Linked DNA regions of Tahibacter amnicola. The protein of the gene in region 1 interacts with the protein of each later gene in a pairwise test. Links are inferred from orthologs where the notes say so. Each region holds a gene or a part of one and is shown on either strand. Other genes may lie near its edges.

Region 1 (3,148 bases):
GAAACTGGGCCAGCGCGCGCCCGATGGCGTCACCGCTGATGCCGAGCTGCCAGGCCACGGAGGCCGCCGCCAGCGCGTTGAGGACGTTGTGCCGTCCCGGCAGGTTCAGTGTCACCGGCAGCGGACCGTCCGCGCCCGGCAGGTTCAGGTCAAACCGCATCTGCCCGCCGTCCTGGCGCACGTTGCTGGCACGCACGTCGGCGGAATCGTTCTCGATCGCATAGGTGATCGTCGTGCGCAGGGTGCGCCGCGCCAGTTCTGCCACTTCAGGATCATCGATGCACAGCACCGCCAGGCCATAGAACGGCAAACGGTGCAGGAAGGCGTCAAAGGCACGCTTGACCTTGGCGAAATCGCCTTCGTAGTTCTCCAGGTGATCGGCATCGATATTGGTGACGATGGCGATCATCGGCGACAGCATCAGGAACGAGCCGTCCGATTCGTCCGCTTCGGCCACCAGGTACTCGCCGGTTCCCAGGCGCGCATTGGCGCCAGCGGCAGTGAGCTGGCCGCCTATGACAAAGGTCGGGTCCATGCCGGCTTCGGCCAGGACGCTGGCCATCAGGCTGGTCGTCGTGGTCTTGCCATGCGTGCCGGCGATGGCGATGCCGCGCCGGAAACGCATCAGCTCGCCCAGCATCTCGGCACGGGGTACCACCGGAATACGACGCTCGCGTGCGGCGAGGAGCTCCGGATTGTCGGGCCTGATCGCGCTGGAAACCACGATCGCATCGGCATCCGCCACATTCTGCGCCGCGTGCTCGCGGTCGATGCGAATACCCAGTGCCGCCAGACGCCGCGTCGTGCCCGAGTCGGCCTTGTCCGAGCCGGAAATGTCGTAGCCGAGGTTGTGCAGCACCTCGGCAATGCCGCTCATGCCCACGCCGCCGATGCCGACGAAATGGACGCGACGGAACGCCTGCATGACGTCCTCATGGGGAGCAAGACGACGCGGCGTCATGCGGCCACCTCCAGGCAATGGTCGGCGATGGTGGCGGCCGCATCCGGCTTGGCCAGGGAGCGCGCAGCCACCGCCATGGCGATGAGCTGCTGGCGACTGCGTAGCAGGTCACCGAGCGTGCCGGCGAGCACCTGTGCGGAAGCCTGCGACTCCGGCAGCAGAACAGCGGCACCCGCGGCGACAAAGGACTCCGCGTTACGCGTCTGGTGATCGTCCACCGCGTGCGGAAACGGAACCAGGACGGAACCGACGCCGGCAGCCGCGATCTCGGCCAGGGTCAACGCGCCGGCACGGCAGACCACCAGGTCCGCCCACGCGTAGGCCTCCGCCATGTCTTCGATGAAGGAATCCACCTGCGCGGACACACCGGCGGCGGCGTAGGCTTCACGCGCCGCGTCCAGATGCCGCGCACCGCACTGGTGGCGAACCTGAGGACAAATGTCCGCATCCAACGCGGCCAGCGCCTGCGGCAGCCGCGTGTTCAGCGCCTGCGCGCCGAGACTGCCGCCCAGCACCAGCAGGCGCAGGCTCCCCGTGCGCTGTGCCAGACGCTCCTGTGGCGGAGCCAGCGCGCTGATCGCCGCACGCACCGGATTTCCGACCCAGCGCAGTTTTCCACTTTGCGCGAAAGCGTCCGAAAAACCGCTCAGGGTCAGGCGCGCCAGGCGCGACAACACCCGATTGGTCATGCCGGGAACACGATTCTGCTCGTGCACGAGCAAGGGGCGGCGCAGCATCCAGGCGGCAAGCCCACCGGGGCCGGCGGCAAATCCGCCCATCGACAGGACACTGCGCGGATCCACGCGCCGCAGGATGGCGCGCGCGGCCAGCACCGCCTTGATGATGCGCAGGACACTGGTGAGCTTGACCATCAGTCCCTTGCCGCGCACGCCGCCGATATCCAGGGTTTCCAGTGCAATCCCGGCCTTGGGCACGATCTGCGTCTCCAGTCCGCCCTGCGATCCCAGCCATACGACCGGTATACCGCGACGGCGCAGTTCGTCGGCCACGGCGACGCCGGGGAAGATGTGACCGCCGGTTCCACCGGCCATGATCAGCACGGGCTGTGCGCTGCCACTCATGCCCACACCCCCGCTTCCGTGCGCTCGCGCGACGCCGACTGTGCTTCCTCGCGCGTGAGCTCGTAGCTCACCCGCAGCAGCACGCCGACCATGGCGCAGGTCATCAGTACCGACGAGCCGCCCGAGCTGATCAGCGGCAGGGTCAGGCCCTTCGTCGGCAGCACGCCCAGATTCACGCCCACGGAAACCAGCGCCTGCAACGCAATGAACAGCGAGATGCCGAAGGCGACGTAACCCTGGTAGTACAGGCCAGCCTGCACGGCGCGGGCGCCAATCATGAGACCACGGCCGCACAGCCAGGCGAACAGGCCGAGCACGAGTACGACGCCGAACAGGCCCAGCTCTTCGGCGATCACGGCCAGGATGAAATCGGTATGCGCTTCGGGCAGGTAGAACAGCTTCTGTACCGATCCGCCCAGGCCCACCCCAAACCATTCGCCGCGACCGATGGCGATCAGCGCCTGGGTCAGCTGGAAGCCGTCATTGAACGGATCAGCCCAGGGATCCAGGAACGAGGTCAGGCGCTTGACGCGGTAGTCCTCGGTCATCGCCGCCCATGCCAGCGCCGGCATCAAGGGCAGGGCCAGGGCGAAGAGGTTGCGCATGCGGGCGCCGCCGAGCCAGATCATGCCGATCGTGGTCGCCACGATCAGCGCGGCGGAACCGAAATCCGGTTGCAGCAGAAGCAGGCCCACGATCAGGCCGGATACCAGCACCGGCTTGATCACGCCCAGCAGTTGGCGCTGTACGCCTTCGCGGTGTCGCACCAGGTAACTGGAGAGATAGGCCACCAGCATCAGCTTGACCGCTTCGACCGGCTGGAATCCGGAAATGCCCAGGTGAATCCAGCGCCGCGCACCGTTGATGCGCATGCCGAGCCCCGGCACGAAAACCGACAGCAGCAGGACGATCGCCAGCATCAGCAACACGAAGCTGTAGCGCTCGACATGCTCCAGCTCGACGCGGGTGGCGATGAACGCGATCAGCAGGCCGCCCGCCAGGAACATCAGGTGGCGGGTCATGTAGTAGAACGGACCGATGTGCTGGTTGTCCGCCACCGGGATGGAACTGGATGCCACCATCACCACCCCGAGACCGGCCAGTC
Region 2 (4,518 bases), 5.0 Mb from region 1 along the record:
TGATACGCCACCTGCGAACAGGATGTCCGGATTCTGCGGATGGAATTCCAGCGTCCGGGTACGGCCCGTGGCGTTGGCCGGCCCCAGCCATTCCCAGGTCGGCGCCGCCGCCAGGGCGCCTGCGCGCGAACCGGCGATGCGGGAGGGATAGTGACGGCGCATGCTGCGCATCGACTGCTCGGCGGCGAACCAGCGCGACGGCTGCACGGTGGATTCGCCGGCTGGTGCGCGGCGCTCCACGAAAAGGTGCGCCCGTTCCAGGGCGCCGTCGGTACGCTTGGCCTCGCGCAGTTCCGCGGCCATGCGTTCGGCGCGTTCGTCGGCGCCTTGGCGAATACAGCCCGTCGACAACACCGACAGGACCAGCAGGACGATCACGGCGCGCAGCGGCATCTGTGCTACCTCCGATTACGACGGGCATCGTACCACCAGGCCATCGACCCGTCGGCCCAGCGGGTGGAATCGGCAACATGCCCCCTGACGATCGTCCTGCATCCACCGGGTCCCGACCTCTGGCACGATAGCGGCTTTGCCATCGGAGTCCCTCATGTTGCGCGCCCTGCCGATCGCCCTCGCCGCTGTACTGCCCCAGGCCGCCGACGCCCGCACTGCGCCGATGACCACGATTCCCGATGCCGCGGTGAAAACGGCCGTCACCCTGCGCGACGACGCGGGCCGTGATGACACGGCCTATGAGCTGCTGCGATCGCTCACCAGCGAGATCGGCGCACGCCTGGCCGGCAGCGAGAACGACCTGCGTGCCCGCGAATGGGCTGTCGCCCGCTTCAAGGCGCTCGGATACGACAAGGTATGGACCGAGCCGGTGACCTACCCGCGCTGGGTTCGCCGTTCCGAGAGCGCCGCCCTCGTCGCTCCCTATCGCCACACCCTGGCGGTCACTGCGCTCGGGAACTCGCCGGCGACGCCACGCGAAGGGCTGACGGCAGAGGTTGCCCTGTTCGACAGTCTTGATGCGCTCAAGGCCGCTCCCGCCGAAGCGGTGAAAGACAAGATCGTCTTCGTCTCGGTGCGCATGAAAGCCCATCGCGATGGCCACGACTACGGCAAGGGCAGCCGCGTGCGCAGTCGCGGACCTGCCCTGGCCGCGGAAAAGGGCGCGGCCGGCTTTGTGCTGCGTTCGGCAGGCACGGACAGCAACCGGTTTCCGCATACCGGCGTGACCACCTGGGACGCCAAGGGCCGGCAGATTCCCGCCGCGGCGATCTCCAATCCCGACGCAGACCTCCTGGAAACCGTCATCCGGCAGGGCCAGCCGGTCCAGTTGAGCCTGAACCTGGACTGCGGCCTCGACGGGGAATACACCGGTGCCAACGTCATCGCCGAGATCACCGGGAGCCAGAAGCCCGAGGAGATCATCATCCTGGGTGGCCACCTCGACTCCTGGGACCTGGGCACCGGTGCCATCGACGATGGCGCGGGCGTTGCGATCAGCATGGCGGCAGGCGCCCTGATCGGCCAGTTGCCGCAGGCGCCGCGGCGCACGGTGCGCGTGGTCGCCTTCGCCAACGAAGAAGCCGGCCTGTACGGTGGCAAGGCCTATTTCGCCGCGCACCAGGCGGAGCTGAGCCGGCACGTGCTGGGATCCGAAGCCGATTTCGGCGGCGACCGCATCTGGAAGCTCGACGCCAGCGTCAAACCCGAGGCGCTGGCTGCCGTCGACCAGATGATGCAAGTGCTGGGGCCACTGGGCGTGATCCGCGGCGACGAACGGGCGCACGGCGGGCCCGACCTCAGTCCCATGCATGCCGCCGGCATGGCGGCGATGAATCTGGTCCAGGACGGCACCCGCTACTTCGACCTGCACCACACGGCCAACGACACCTTCGACAAGATCGACCCGGCGCAGCTGGCCCAGAACGTCGCTGTGTACGCGGCCTGGGCTTATATGGCCGCCGAGGCCGACGGCGATTTCGGCTCGCGCGCCGGCGCCTTCAAGAACGGCGTCGAGGAACACTGAAACGTGCTACCGGCGCCGCGGGGCGCGGCGCCGGGGAATCGCGTCTAGGCTTTGTGCCGCCGGAAATACTCGGCGAACAGCACGGCGGCGCTGGCGGCGATATTGAGACTTTCCACATTTCCCGTGCCGGGAATCGTGAGGCGGTGATCGGCCACGCGGATCAGCCCGGCGCTCATGCCCTCCCCTTCCGCGCCGAAAACGACGGCGGTGCGGCCCGGCAAGCCACCGGTGAACAGGGCCTCACCCGCGCGAGGCACCGTCGCGACGACCGCGAAACCCGCGTGCCGCAGCGTCGCCACGACGTCCTGGCCCGCTTCCGGCCGTGCCAGCGCAACGATCTCCGCTCCCCCTTCGGCGACCCGGCAGGCGGCGCCGGACAGGGTCAGCGGCGAATCCGCCGGCAACACGATGCCGGCCACGCCAAAATGCGCCGCACTGCGCAGCACGGCGCCGAAGTTGTGCGGATTTCCGACACCATCGAGCACTACCAGCAAGGCCGGCGCCGGCGCTGCCGGCAGCTGAGCCAATAGCGCATCCAGCGCCAGCGGCGCGCGCCGTCGCACTTCAAAACACACGCCCTCGTGGTGCTGGCTTGCGGCCAGCTTGTCCAGGTCGGCACCCTCGACGATGCGATAACCGACGCGCTCGCGCACGCACCAGGCCAGCACGGGCTTGAACGCGGCAATGCGCTCCTCCGTCAGGTAGACCTTGCGCACATCCTGCGGCCGATGCTGGAAAACGGCCTGGCAGGCGTTGATGCCAAACAGGCGAACCTCCTCGTGCCGCTGGTGCGCCGGCGCGCTGCGTGTCGACGGGGGCGGGGGCGAAGACGGCGCCGGCGCGTTGTCGCGACGCAGGCGCTCGCGTTCGCGCTTGTCAGGGCGCGGACCGCGGGGCCGGGCGTTGTCCCAGGCGGAGGTGGGCGTATCCCGGCCGGGTTTTCGGGTTCTATCCATGCGATGCGATCGTCAGGCAAGTGGGACGACCGCAACGGTAGCAGCTGTTGCGCGCGGGTGCCCGTCGCGGTCAGCGGCCGGCGACGCGCCGCACGCTGGCAAGGTAGGCAAACAGGGAGGCAAACAGGCCCCACAGCGCCACGTCCGCCAGGGCGACCGTCCAGAACAGCCATTGGGGAAGCCAGTCGATACCCGCGAGACTGGCGACCAGGGCCGCAGCACCCGCCAGCAGCTGGACCAGTAGCGGCACGGGCGATACGACGCGCCCCAGTCCACGGCGGGCGGCGGCACGCGTCAGCAGTACCGCGACCAGGTTGATGATCCCGCCCCACACGGCAAGAACCAACAGCGCGACACTGGCAACACCGGCGATATAGGACACGGCGTCTTGCTCCCTATTCAATGGGCCACGGTGCGGCGCTCCCTGCGGCGTCGCGCATTGCGGGTGACGTAACCTGCCTGGCAGGCGGCGCCGTTCCGTGCGCCCCACGTCAGCCCGAACCGTCTGGACGGCGTTGCGTCCACGATCGTCGCATTATGGTGGCCAAATCGGTGCGATTGCACCGTGAAGTCGCCCGGATTACCCGAACCTGGAGTACGGCATGGACCGCAGATGGACCACTTGCACGTGCATCACCCTGGCAATCCTCGCCGCAAGCTGTACCGCTCAGGCGCCCGGTCCCACCCAGTTCCGTGTCGACGGGCTCTACTCGGAATACGCGGCGGGATCGATCGCCTTCCGTGACGGTTATGCCTGGCGCCAACCGCAGGGCGATACCACACATGTCCTGCTCACCGATCGGCGCCTGGTCGCCCTGCCCGTCGATGATGCCTACGCGGTGATCGACCTGGCGCTCCTGCTGGGCTGGACCAGAGCCCCCTACGTCGAGCTGGAACTGGATGCGGCGGGAAAACTCGCGGCCGTCTGGGCGCGGCACCAGGGCGGCCGGCGTGTGCGCTGTGCGCAGAATGCGGGCCAGTGCTACTCAAAGGTGGCCTACTGGGGCCCGGATGCGCTTACGGCGAGTTACGCGTTCGGCGACGACCTGGACCTGACCGCCAGCCTGCGTGTGCATCGCCAGTCGCTGTACCAGACGCCCCTGGCGGCCGAGCAGCGCGTCGCACCGGATGGCCGTCCGGCGCAGCCGGATGCCACCGACCATGACCGCATGGCCGAACGCTATGCGCGCGTACGCGCCGCGTTCGACGAGGGCGGCGTCGAGGCATTTCTCGAAGCCAACGGGTTCGATGTCGCCACCCGCCAGGCCCTGGCCGGATTTGAAGGCATGACCGAGGCGATCGCGCGGCTGGCGACAGCGTGTCCGCGCGCCGAAGCGTACGAAGCCTTCGGCAACGACGGCGGCTGGGGCTCGCTGCTGGCCAGCAGCGACAAGGGCGACTCCGCCGTGTACTTCCTGCGCCGCGGCGACGCATGGGTGCTGCACAGCTGCGGCAGCTGAATGCGATGGGTCAAAGGCCGGGCGCGTCCGCCGCGGACGCGGGGTCCACCGTCGCCCGCCACGAATGTCGCAACCTCCACATTCCCCAAAGTGCAACACCATCTGTCGCGAGCAGCAGGCACCA

The links. The genes of interacting proteins can lie anywhere in the genome.
Region 2: the proteins of murG (region 1) and N4264_RS04015 interact in binary tests that used the Escherichia coli proteins (3 or more experiments, as listed by UniProt). The link is inferred for Tahibacter amnicola from one-to-one orthologs.

The regions. Positions count from the first base shown.
Region 1 is NZ_CP104694.1:6,003,684-6,006,831, forward strand. What follows is about bases 1-3,000. They hold murG (undecaprenyldiphospho-muramoylpentapeptide beta-N-acetylglucosaminyltransferase), read right to left. Parts: upstream 2,044-3,000; coding sequence 958-2,043; downstream 1-957. Other genes in these bases: murC (UDP-N-acetylmuramate--L-alanine ligase), read right to left, coding at 1-961; ftsW (putative lipid II flippase FtsW), read right to left, coding at 2,040-3,000. Also shown: more of ftsW, read right to left, coding at 3,001-3,148. UniProt on the Escherichia coli protein: Cell wall formation. Catalyzes the transfer of a GlcNAc subunit on undecaprenyl-pyrophosphoryl-MurNAc-pentapeptide (lipid intermediate I) to form undecaprenyl-pyrophosphoryl-MurNAc-(pentapeptide)GlcNAc (lipid intermediate II).
Region 2 is NZ_CP104694.1:961,356-965,873, reverse strand. What follows is about bases 979-3,765. They hold N4264_RS04015 (TrmH family RNA methyltransferase), read right to left. Parts: upstream 2,935-3,765; coding sequence 2,023-2,934; downstream 979-2,022. Other genes in these bases: N4264_RS04005 (hypothetical protein), read left to right, coding at 3,537-3,765; N4264_RS04010 (hypothetical protein), read right to left, coding at 3,005-3,316; N4264_RS04020 (M28 family peptidase), read left to right, coding at 979-1,978. In the rest of the region: N4264_RS04025 (WD40/YVTN/BNR-like repeat-containing protein), read right to left, coding at 1-393; more of N4264_RS04020, read left to right, coding at 548-978; more of N4264_RS04005, read left to right, coding at 3,766-4,394.